DNA from 3 places in the Bacillus nitroreducens genome. Region 1 is predicted to be linked to each of the others. Evidence: riboswitches for the same ligand, from Rfam matches in the RefSeq annotation. Region 1 holds a riboswitch; each other region holds the start of a gene.
What was found. Region 1 has a riboswitch for cobalamin ahead of ACWPVE_RS18570 (ABC transporter substrate-binding protein). Riboswitches for the same ligand answer to the same signal wherever they lie in the genome.
Positions count from the first base shown of each region.

Region 1 (4,218 bases):
GAAACTGGCCAGGTACCTGTTGACTTGCCTGCAGAACCAGAATATATGGAAATTGAGGATCATAAAGAAGCGAAGGCTGTTATGAAAGAGTACGTTGATAGGGTGATTGAATGTGTAGAAAAGCAGGTAACTCCTACAGAATCAAATACCAATGAAATGATCAAAAAGACAAAAGAGATTATTAACGATCCAAAATTTATGCAGCAAAAAGGTGTTCGCTCCGTTATAGATGAAGATGCTCGGGTTGGACGCAAAAGTAAGTCCCAAGATTTTTTTGGCTATAAAACCGAATTTGTTATGACAACAGACGAACGAATTATCACTTCTGTTCGTACAGCCAGCGGATCTTATATGGATGGCAATTTTACAAATGAAATGTTGAATGACACTTTATCTTCTGGTATTAAGGTAAAAGAAGTTTACGCAGATAAAGCATATTTTAGAAAATCAATTTTGGATGAAATTAAAGTCTTTGAAGCAAAGGCTTATATTCCTGTGAGTTCCGTTGTATATAGAATAGATGAAAGTGAATTTACATATAACAAAGACTCTGATGAGTGGCAGTGTAGCCAAGGAAATACAACCATTCAGAAGAAACATTTTAACACTAAAAATAAAGACGGTGATAGAACAGGGTATAAATATTATTTCGATATTAAGCAATGTAAGACCTGTCCTTTACATGACCAATGCGCAAAAAAATCAGCAAGAAGAATCCTTGTCGTCGGAAAAAACACCACAGAGTTTTATGAAATATCACAATTTCAGAAGTCAGAGGAGTTTAAAGAAAAATATAAGAAGAGGGCTTCTATCGAAGGTAAGAATGCAGAGCTCAAACGTTTTCACGGCCTCTCCCGAGCCAGGGGGTATGGTCTATTAAGTGTGTCTAAACAATCTAAATTGGCAGCCATAGCAGTTAACTTGAAGCGGATAGCAGCTATTGCATCCGCTTCATCAGTTAAATAAAGGGGGAATGGAACACCCACCCCCTCATAATAATAAGTTTCAATAAAAATAATCCCATTTTTGGTAGTCAATTTTAAAATTTCGAAGAAATGGGAGTGGGAGTGAAAAAAACCTCTACTTTTTCACTGGTCTCGAACCGTCCCCGTGTTTCATTTACCAGTAGTATGGGTAACCGTATCCGAAGCCTGGGTATCCGAATCCGTATCCATAGAATGGGGGAACTAAAGCACTAGCTAGTAGTCCGCCTGCAAGGCCGCCTAAGAATGGTGCAAAGCCCCAGCCCCAAGGACGACCAAAGCCAAACCCGAATCCTGGGCGGCCAAACCCGAATCCTGGACGACCAAAGCCAAATCCTGGACGGCCGAACCCAAATCCTGGTCTTCGAATAATCCTCTCATCATTTCCATAATGTTGAATAGGCTGATACTGAGTGTACATCGTACATTCCTCCTCATGTGCAATCTTGAAACTCATAAATTCCCTTTTAAAACATGTGATGTTTACCTAATATGAGCTTTCAACCTAGTGTATGTGTCCATATGGGAGGAGGTATAGATGAGTGCCTAGTAGGACTGGTTTTTCTTGGAACTTAATTCGTTTTCAATAACTAAGGGTTGAATGGCTTTCGCGGCATTAGGCTTAATTATGATATTCTTTTACTTCATATTTAAAAAGTTTTATGAATCGATCATCTCTTTCAATTTTTCTTCACATTTTGAATCATGTTTTTTCTTGGAGCAGTTTGAATATATGAAGGATGGTAAGCAAATTTTTCAAGAGGATGAAGCTCTACTTAAATAGTGATTACATTAGGATAAAAACTACCAAAAAGGATCTGCGCCTATCTTGATCTATTTACAAAACCATAGGGTTGTACTATACTTTCTTCAGAATACAAAAAAATGAATATTTCGCAAATAGGTTTCTTACAATTCTTTTTCTAAGAGAATGTAAGACTAAGAGGGAAGTTGGTGTAAGTCCAACACGGTCCCGCCACTGTAAGCGAGGAGGAAGGTTATAAGATCCACTGTGTTTTTTGCATGGGAAGGAATAACCAACCGTTGATTCGTAAGTCAGGAGACCTGCCTATTTGTTTTTTTAAGCTTCCTCGAGGAAAGGAACGTTTAAAGTGCAAAAAAATCGATCATATGATATTTATTTGTTATCGTAGAATGACTTTACGAGAGTTCGATAACAAATAGTGGTTCATTTTGCCTTTACGAAACGCTCTTCCTCTGGAATGGCGTTTTTTTGTGTTCAGAATTAAAAGGGGGAAAATTAAATGAAGGAAATGTTGAAAAAATGGGGTCTACTCAGCCTACTTTTTCTTTTCACGATTGGCATTGTAGCGGGTTGTAGTTCGCAGGAAAAAGTGTCTCAAGAGGAGGAAGCTCCAAAGGTTGAAAATGTTGAAGCGGAGAATGGCAATCAAGAATTTCCAATTATGATTAAAGATAGCGCGGACCGAGAAGTGACGATAGAAGATGAGCCTGAAACCATTGTTTCCATTCAGGCAAGTATTACAGAAATTGCATTTGCACTTGGGTTAGGTGAAAAAATTGTTGGTGTATCTGATTATGATAATTATCCAGCGGAAGCACTTGAGATTCAAAAAGTAGGGGCACAGGATATCAATGCGGAAGTGGTACTCTCCCTTCTTCCAGACCTAGCACTTGTGACGGATTATCATTACAATACACATCCTGATATTTTGAAGCAGTTTGAAGAAGCAGGAATTGATGTGGTTGTCATTGGAAGTGCTTCATCGTTTGAGGATGCATATAAACATATTGAAATGATTGGAAAAGCGACAGGAACTATAGCTGAGGCAAACGAAATTGTGACTGATATGAAAAATCGTTTTGACGAACTCAAGGAAAAAGCTTCAGTTATTACGGATAAAAAGAAAGTGTGGGTTGAGGTTTCGCCAGCTCCCGATATATTTACAACTGGAACCAGTACGTTCATGCATGAAATGATCGAGGCCATTCAAGCAATCAACGTAGCAGAGGAGCATGAAGGGTGGGTACAGTTAACAGAGGAGGAAATTGTACAATTAAATCCTGATGTAATTATTACTACTTATGGCTACTACATAGAAAATCCAACAGAAGAAGTATATGGACGTGAAGGCTGGTCTGAAGTGCCAGCAGTGAAAAATAAACAGGTCTTTGATGTGGACAGCGATACAGTTACGAGACCAGGTCCTCGGTTAATTGAAGGAGTCGAGACTCTTGCGAAACATATTTACCCAGACGTTTTTAACCAATAAAAGTGCATGGCTGTACATTCTAAGCGGAGGGTTTGTCCTTAGTACAGCCCTCCTAGGCTTATTGATTAGTAGTGTCAAAGTTCCTGTTCCAACGATTTTACATATTGTCCTAGACAAAACCTTTGGCTGGGGCTGGTTAACCGAAGTGGCTCGAAATGAAGAGATGATTATTTGGAATATCCGGTTACCACGGGTCATGCTGGCATTTATGGTAGGTGCATCCCTTGCATTAGCGGGTGCTGCCTTCCAAGGCTTATTACGAAATCCATTAGCGGATCCTTATACAATCGGGGTTTCATCTGGTGCGTCACTTGGTGCGGTTTTTGTGATCTTTTTTCAATTTTCGATCTTTGGGTTAGGGAACTTTACGCTACCTGTTGTGGCAATTGTAAGTGGTTTTGCTTCACTTCTCATTGTGTTCGGACTGGTTCGATTGAGTAGTCGAAGTTTAGCAATTGAAACGATTATCTTGGCGGGGATTATTGTAAGTTCGTTTATTGGTGCAGTTGTTTCCCTCATTATTTCACTAAGCGACCAAGAATCTATGACTCAAATTATCTATTGGTTATATGGCAGCGTTGGTTTAAGAGGCTGGAGTCATGTTCAGTTGATTCTTCCATTTATGCTGTTGGGTTTCCTTATTTTGTTCTACCATTACCGGGAGTTGAATGCGTTAGCACTCGGTGAGGATGCCGCAGATCATATTGGGGTTGATGTGAAGAAAGGAAAGTTAGCTATCCTTATTGGAGCCTCCTTACTAACAGGTGCAGCTGTGGCGGTGTCTGGGTCGATTGGTTTTGTAGGACTTGTCATCCCCCATTTAGTGCGGATAGTTACAGGGCCCAATCATCGCCATGTTCTACCACTTTCATTGTTGGTAGGAGGAGCGTTTCTAATACTAGCAGATTTAGTATCTAGAACGATAATTGCTCCAGAAGAACTCCCCATTGGTGTTGTGACAGCTTTAATTGGTGCACCAG
Region 1 is NZ_CAXHYI020000003.1:3,007,821-3,012,038, forward strand. It holds partial or broken gene ACWPVE_RS18560 (IS1182 family transposase) at 1-951, shown strand, start outside; gene ACWPVE_RS18565 (hypothetical protein) at 1,120-1,404, opposite strand; cobalamin riboswitch at 1,869-2,070, shown strand; gene ACWPVE_RS18570 (ABC transporter substrate-binding protein) at 2,249-3,238, shown strand; gene ACWPVE_RS18575 (FecCD family ABC transporter permease) at 3,201-4,218, shown strand, end outside.

Region 2 (4,218 bases), 330 kb from region 1:
TTTTAACACATGATGAAATAGGTGCCTTAGGAATGGCATTAAATCAAATGGGAAGGCAATTAAAATATAATATAAATGCCCTAAATCAAGAGAAAGAACAGCTTGCGAGTATTTTAAATAGTATGGCGGACGGAGTTATCACTTTAAACCGAGATGGAACGATATTGGTAACAAATCCACCTGCTGAGCGATTTTTGCAAGCTTGGTATTATCAACAAGGTATGTATCAGGATGTTGGAGAAGAACTTCCACCTGAGGTAAGAGATTTATTTCAGCGCTCTGTTTCGTTTGAAAAAGAGCAATTTATTGAGATTAGCCTACAAGGAAGAACGTGGGTTATCTTAATGAGTCCGCTATATAATCAAACATATATCAGAGGTGCCGTTGCTGTCCTTCGTGATATGACTGAAGAAAGGCGTCTGGATAAACTTCGTGAGGACTTTATTGCCAATGTTTCACACGAACTCCGTACCCCAATTGCAATGCTTCAAGGGTATAGTGAAGCAATAATGGATGATATTGCAAGCTCAGAAGAAGAGCGTAAAGAGCTTACTAAAGTGATCTATGACGAATCTTTACGGATGGGGCGACTCGTCAATGAATTGTTAGACTTGGCGAGAATGCAATCAGGGAATATTACGTTGAATAAAGAAACAGTCGATTTCGACTCACTAGTAGAACGTGTGATTCGGAAATTCCAAGGGGTGGCCAAGGAAAATCAAATTACCTTAACTGCTACAAAGGAAGAAGACATAGGGGAAATCTATTTAGATTCTGACCGAATTGAACAAGTATTTACTAATTTGATTGATAATGCAATCAGACATACGGATGAAAATGGTAAAGTTGAGGTCCATGTTACTGGACAGGAGACATCTGTTAAAGTAGATATAACAGACACTGGTACTGGTATTCCAGAAGAGGATTTACCATTTGTATTTGAGCGTTTTTATAAAGCAGACAAAGCAAGAACTAGAGGAAAGTCAGGTACTGGCTTAGGACTAGCTATCGTAAAAAATATTGTGGCTGCGCATAATGGTAACATCTCTGTCCATAGTAAACTTGGCGAAGGAACGACATTTACATTCATAATTCCTCGAAAAAGTGAATAATTTGGTTGAATGTGGCGAAGAATCTTGTTCCATAAGAAACATGTTGTAAAAGTGAAATACTTCAAGTAATATAAATAATGTCATAAAAAATTAAATCATGAATCGGAATTATAGGTGTCAGAGAAGCTTTTTTCTCTTTAGACTTAATAGGGAATCTGGTGTGAATCCAGAACTGCCCCCGCAACTGTATAGGTGGACGAAATGAGAAGAACCACTGTATGAATAAATGGCAAATGCTGTTAATCATATGGGAAGGACTCAAAGTAGGAAGAAACCATAGTCAGTAGACCTGCCTAATTTCGAACGAATTTTAATTCTTCGGGGTGTAGGAATTAACACTAAAGCTTTTGGCTTTATTGTTTTTTCGTATTGTATACAAAGCTCACCCTATTGGGTGGGTTTTTTTATCTTTTGTAGTAGGTGCAAAAAGTACTATACATAGATGTAATAATTAGGCTCTTTGCAAAAAAATGTTGTGTTTAACGTATAAAGTGGAACCAATTGATTGAAGCGTAAAGGCGGTGACACTAGCGGGAAAAGCGTGCACTCGAGGCCAGGTAGGACCCGCGAAAAACTTCCGCTCACAACGTAAATCAAAAGGTTAAAAAAACAACAGATTTTGTGAAAACTGCCATTAACTAACACAGAGGGAGCTAGGGAAATGAAAAAAATATTATTTGTTTTACTATCTTTAGGATTATTATTTGGATGTAGCAATGAAGGAACAACGAACGATACTTCCAATAACGATGCTTCAGAGAGTGCGAATCAAGAAGAAAAAGCTGAAATCGTTACAGTAGTAATTTCTAAAAACAACGGAGAAGAAATCATTGAAGAAAAAGAAATTGAAATTGAATCAGGTAAAGAAGTTACTGTAATGGATGTTATGCAAGAAAATTTTGAAGTCGAGACACAATTTGATGGTGCTTTTGTGGCCAGCATTAATGGGGTAGCTGGAAGTGACGAAGAGAAAACATCATGGTTCTATTACATAAACGGTGAAGAAGCAATGGTTGGAGCAAATGAATACAAAGTGGAGCCTGAAGACAAAATCGAATTTGACTTACACTCGTGGGAATAATTAATGAATGTATCGGTTAAAAACCTTACGCTGCTTTCGATGTTAATCGCATTGTCTGTTGTTGGGAGAATTACATTTACATTCCTTCCGAATGTGCAGCCTACAACTGTGATTATCATCATTACAGGCTTGTTTTTAGGGCCACTTTATGGTGTGATTATAGCTGTTTTAAGCGCAGTTTTATCGAACCTTGTTTTGGGGATGGGTTTATGGACATTCGGGCAAATCATCGCATGGGCTATAATTGGTGTACTTAGTGGATTGATTCGGAAGTACCGCGATCGCATCCCAGCCATTTTGCTGTCCATCTATGCGGTGTTTTGTGGTTTTCTATATGGATTCATCATCTCATTACCTCTTTATTTATTGTCTGGTAAGTTCATTGCTTATTATTTAGCTGGTCTTCCATTTGATTTGAGTCATGCAATTGGAAATGGCGTGTTTTTTCTTATCCTCTATCCAATCTTAAGACTATTATTCTTGAAAAATGTCACAATCGCAAAGTAAGGAAGAATATTACCATAATATTCTTCCTTTTTTCATGAAAACATACTATATTGGGAGTGTAACTTTTTTATGAGTATAAACGACAAATAAATGAACGGGAGGATTTGCTATGGATTCCTTGTTTGAGGAACTATATGAAAAGTATCATCACGATGTCTTCTCCTTCTTATTTTATATGGTAAAAAATCGTGAACTAGCTGAAGATCTCGTTCAGGAAGTTTATATAAGGGTTTTAAAATCATATGATAGATTCGAAGGAAAAAGTAGTGAGAAAACATGGTTGTTTTCAATCGCAAGACATGTTGCCATCGATTCATTTCGAAAACAAAAAGGCTGGAAACAACGTATTTTAGATACCTTTGATTGGAGTCGCCAAGAGGTAAAGGATTATGCGCCACTTCCAGAAGAAATCGCTCTGCAGAATGAGGAAATTCAAACAATGTACCGCTGTTTGGACCGTTGTACCACTGATCAGAGGATGGTGCTCATTTTACGATTTCTTCAATCATTATCAATTGCTGAAACAGCGCAAGCTCTTGGTTGGACGGAGAGTAAAGTTAAGACGACACAACATAGAGGTCTTAAAGTATTAAAGTCGTATATGGAAGAATTAGCTGTAAAGGAGGGAGTAGATGATGAAAAAATCAAAGTGGAGTGATGAAAAAATTGAGCATTTGTTGACACAAATGCCTGAGATTAAAGATAGGCGAGATCCACACGAGATTTATCAAAATATAACCCTTAATATGCATAAGAAAAAGAAGAGGTTCTGGGTTGTACCAAGTATTGCCTCTGCAGCTGCTGTGCTACTATTAGTCATCTTAGCCCCTTCATTCTTAAATAATATGAATAATAGCAGTAATGATTCTGCCGAAATGGCAAAAGAAAATACGCGTTTAGCGATGGATTCAAATTCAAAAGAAACAGTACCAGTGGAAGAAGAGGTAAGCATTCTAGAAAAAAGCCAAAATCCTGAGCGAAATGAAGAATACAATACGTTTTCATTTGAAGATCAATCGAGTCAAAACTATGTAGTAAACACCATTGGAGAAAATGAAGTCCTGTTAACATACGGTGTATATTTAGGTGGAGCCATGTTTCCTGCTGTCGTTTCAATTGCTGTAGAATCAGATGGGGGAAACCTTGTAGAGCAATGGCAAAAGCACCTCTCAACGGTTAATGGCATTATTCGAGCAAACCCAAGTTGGGGAATTGATGAAGTCCCAGAATCCTACTTTTTGGATTTCTCAGAAATAGAAACGAATAACCAATCTAAAGCGGTAAAGGTTGAAGTAAATAACACCATTCAAACAGAGTCCTTTGCGACAGCTGAATCGGATCAATTTAGACAAACAATCAATTCATTCCGATACATGTTACAAGGCTATCAACATGTTGAGCTTTATCAACATAATCAAAAAGGTGTAATCATCGGACAGACGGGTATTGTAGAAAATCATATTGATGTGGAAGAAGATACAAAAAAGGCATATTTATCTTATCAAAATGAAGAATCAG
Region 2 is NZ_CAXHYI020000003.1:2,673,340-2,677,557, forward strand. It holds gene ACWPVE_RS16855 (ATP-binding protein) at 1-1,112, shown strand, start outside; cobalamin riboswitch at 1,206-1,423, shown strand; gene ACWPVE_RS16860 (DUF4430 domain-containing protein) at 1,774-2,193, shown strand; gene ACWPVE_RS16865 (ECF transporter S component) at 2,197-2,700, shown strand; gene sigX (RNA polymerase sigma factor SigX) at 2,810-3,358, shown strand; gene ACWPVE_RS16875 (hypothetical protein) at 3,333-4,218, shown strand, end outside.
Region 2: linked by a shared signal. The riboswitch ahead of ACWPVE_RS16860 (DUF4430 domain-containing protein) and the one ahead of ACWPVE_RS18570 (ABC transporter substrate-binding protein) in region 1 are both predicted to bind cobalamin.

Region 3 (4,218 bases), on a different contig from region 1:
AGTTACCTTGAACTTAAAGTTCTTCTTTTCCTCCGCATACTCCGCTGCATAGATTGGATCGATACCATCAGTCGATCCACCTATTTTTGCAGTAGATGAGTTTGGTGCTACCGCCATTAACCACCCATTTCTCATACCGTTTTGTGCAACTTTTTGTTGTAGCGTCTTCCAACGTTGGGTAGTATATTTTCTTCGTGCAAAATAAACGCCTGTTTCCCATTCCGAACCTTCAAATTCTTGATATGCTCCTTTTTCTTTTGCAAGTTCCATCGATGACTGGATTGCATAATAGGCAATATCCTCATAAAGCTCATCTGCTAATTGAACAGCCTCTTCAGATTCCCAGTACACTCCTTTTAGAGCTAGAAGATGATGCCAGCCGAATGTCCCAAGGCCGACAGCACGAAATCTTTTGTTAGTGATTTCTGCTTGTTTCACTGAAATTGTATTTAAATCTACAACATTATCTAGCATTCTAACTTGAATTCGGATCAAACGTTCAAGTACATTTTCTCGTACAGCTCTTGGTAGATTAATAGAAGAAAGATTACAAACCACAAAATCACCTGGTTTTCGAACAATCACTATATTTCCTTTATCATCAATATATTCCTTAGAGATTCCCGTTACAGACATGTTTTGTGCAATTTCTGTGCATAAATTACTGCAAAAGATTGCTGTCCTTCCTTTTCCTAGAAGGTGTTTGTTCGGATTTTGACGGTTGACTTCATCACGATAGAACATATATGGTGTTCCTGTTTCTAGCTGAGCGATCATGATCCGTGCCATAATATCCATTGCTCGATAAGTTTTACGTGGTAACAGTGGATGATTGACAGCCTCAATGTATTTTTCAGTGAAATATTTTTCATCCTCTTCATCGTAAAAATCCTCAAGACCTAACGGATTACCATGTTCATCTTTCCATCCCATTACTTGCTTTACTTCATGTGGACAAAACGTGTGCCACTCCCCAATACTTCTTCCATTTTCATCACATTCTTGGAGCTTTTGCATAAAAAGATCTGGAACAGATACCCCTGTAAAAATATCATGGGCCTTGCGGCGTTCGTCTCCATTGTTTGTTTTCAAATCTAAAAAACCATTCATAATATCTTTGTGGAAAAGATCTAGATAAATCGCGATAGCCCCTTGCCGTTGCCCTAACTGATCAACACTTACTGCAGTATCATTGATAAGTCGAATCCAAGGAACGACACCTGACGAATTCCCCTTAAACTTTTTGATATCGGAACCTAGCGCACGAACCTTGCCGTAGTATACGCCAATTCCCCCACCATCTTTTGACAATCTAGCAATATCCCAATTATTTAAATAAATGCCATCAAGTGAGTCATCCACTGTATCAATAAAGCAAGAGGATAACTGACCAAAACTTTTACCTGCGTTTGAAAGAGTTGGAGTAGCTACCGTCATAAATAAATTACTTAATGCCCAGTATGCTTCTTTCACATAAGTCAGGCGTAGGTCCGTTTTTTCATGTTGCATGAGCGTCATCGCGATGATCATAAAACGCTCTTGAGGCAGTTCATAAATGTTGCGCTCATAATCTCTCGCAAGGTAGCGGTCTGCTAATAAAAATAATCCTATGTATGTAAATAAAAAATCTTTAGTTGGGTCAATAACCTTTCCTAGTTCTTCAATTTCATCTTTTGTATAGGAATCTAGTATGTTTGCCGAATATATGCCTTTATTTGTTAATTCCTGTAGTAACTCAAAAAAGTCACCATATTTTTGTGTACGATTATAGTCCCTGCTCTGTGCTGCTTTCTCATAAAGCTCATTTAAATAAAGATGTGCTGCTAAATAGGTCCAGTTCGGTTGGTCCATAGCAATATTGTTTAAAGCATAAAAAAGGGCTTGCTGATTTGGACCATTCGATAGATTCATACCCCTTATTTTTTCTTTCATTTCTGTTGTATCAATCTGATAGTTTTTCTCAGCATACATTAGTGATTGGAGTACTACTTCTAATTCTCCTTGAGTTGAGATAGTCAATTTTTTTCTCTCCCTTAACTTTTTTCAATACAAAACCAAATACGCAAGCGCCTTGAAAGTGAAACATCGACTAACTACTACCACACCCTATGGCAAACATCGATGTCAATACATCCACGAAAATGCATTCCATTTTCTTCGTGAGATGCTCCTCTCTGAGCCTTCCTTGTCCTGTGTAAGTCCGACTAGCATAAGACGATACGGCTAAAGGCGTGTTTTTTGACCTTCTTGACGGATTTGATATACAACAGAGGGGCTGGTGCGCTTGCTGTATACGTAGATAACTATTTTAAAATTATCTACAAGGTTGAAATCGATAACTTCTTAAACAACAAAAAATCCGCCCAATGAATTGAGCGGATGAAACGATAACATCAAGAGAGCACAAAGATAGAACCCTACCTGTCGCCACCGTTTCATCTTCTCAATCCCCGAAGAAGTGAAACATCTAAAGAAAAGACAGGTCTCCTGACTTATGCTTCATTCTACTTTGAACCCTTCCCATATAAGCACCTTAAAGAGGTATCAAAAATTCTGGTGAAAATGACACATCGACAGGACGTCGCGTTCTTGTTGACGTGGTCCTTTCCATCCTCTTTTTTTGAACTCTAATCTAAGTAATCTTATACAGTGGTCTGTTCATTTCGTCAGCATTTACAGTTGCGGGGGCAGTTCTGGTATTTCACCAGATTCCCTTTTAAGCCTAATCGGCATCTATTTCTCAAGGCAAAACACAATATGTAGTTTCGAAAACAATAAATATATCAATATATGCTATTAATTAAATAATAAGCGACTGCTGTTCTTTTTGCAAGACATATTTTGACAATTATTTCTCGAGAAATAATTTCATATGATCTTCGTCCCGATATCGTCCATTGTATTTGATTGCTCCTTTATCCGTAGCGAACTTTTTAAAGCCTATTTTTTTATATAGTTCCTTCGCATCTGTATTATCAGAATCTACAGTTAAATACAATTGTTCTAATTCTGGATAACTTTCTGCCAATTTTACTGCCTCTTTTAGCAACGCTTTAGCAATTCCCTTACCTCTATGTTGATCATCAACATACATCGCTACAATATTAGCTCTATGTCTTATTTTTCGGCGTGTTTCTCTTACTAATGTAACCATTCCAACTAATTGATCTCCCTCAAAGGCACCAAAAGTTATAATCTCTTTGGATTGTAAACTAACCTTGTATTCTTCTATTGCATTTTCCGTATTTATTGCTTCTTCAAAGGTGACTAAAAACCCATTGGGGTCGGTTGTTAATGCTTTTAATCGTAATTTCCAATACTTCTCTGCATCCTCTGGCTTTAGTTTTCTAATCATCTTAACTCTCCTTTCTAACACCGCCCTTTCTATTTTCAGAACATTATAATGGAATATCAGGAAAAAAGATACAAAAATGTAACCTTCTTCAGGAAACAGAAATCACATTGTAAGCGCTTTCGATTTTTATGTTGACAATGAAAGGGCAAGCAACTCACCATATTTACTTTTTGATGGGAATGCAAGAGTTGCGTTTGATTTTTATACACATACTCTTGGTGGAGAAATTACAGAAATTTAGACATTAGGTGAAACTGAGTATCCAACTCCGCCTGAGGCTGATTATCGAATCATTCATGCAAAATTAAAGAAAGAAGAACTATTTCTCATGGTTTCGGATACATTCCCTGGTCAAGAAGTAACTGTCGGAAATCACATTTCTCTTACACTAGAATGTGAAAGCGAAGAAGAAATTCAAGACATCTACAGCAAATTAAGTCAGAAAGGGGCCATAGATAAGGGCTTCAAGACATTTTCTGGGGCTCAAAATATGCTAAGGTAAAGGATCAATTAGGTCTAATTTGAGATTTAAATTATGAGAATCAGTAAAATCATTCCCATTCATTTATGTTAAATACTCCCTATAAACAAAGCCATAGAACCCTAGTTCTATGGCTTTTGAAGCTCAATACTTCTTACATTTTTATGCCATTTTCCTTCTTACAAAATAGACAAGACTAACTGCTACAAGGATTAGCATCATTCCTGCTACTAATAAGTTTCCTGTATTAGTTGCTGTAGTTGGAAGCTTTTTGCCTTCTTGTGAATTAGATTCATCAGAACCCTTCACTCCTGGTTCTTTATTACCTGAGTTATTTTTATCAGAGTCTTTCGTATCAGGTACTGGAGTCTCCTTAGAATCT
Region 3 is NZ_CAXHYI020000001.1:576,646-580,863, forward strand. It holds gene ACWPVE_RS02825 (ribonucleoside-diphosphate reductase subunit alpha) at 1-1,971, opposite strand, end outside; cobalamin riboswitch at 2,461-2,752, opposite strand; gene ACWPVE_RS02830 (GNAT family N-acetyltransferase) at 2,849-3,355, opposite strand; gene ACWPVE_RS02835 (5'-nucleotidase C-terminal domain-containing protein) at 3,999-4,218, opposite strand, start outside.
Region 3: linked by a shared signal. The riboswitch ahead of ACWPVE_RS02825 (ribonucleoside-diphosphate reductase subunit alpha) and the one ahead of ACWPVE_RS18570 (ABC transporter substrate-binding protein) in region 1 are both predicted to bind cobalamin.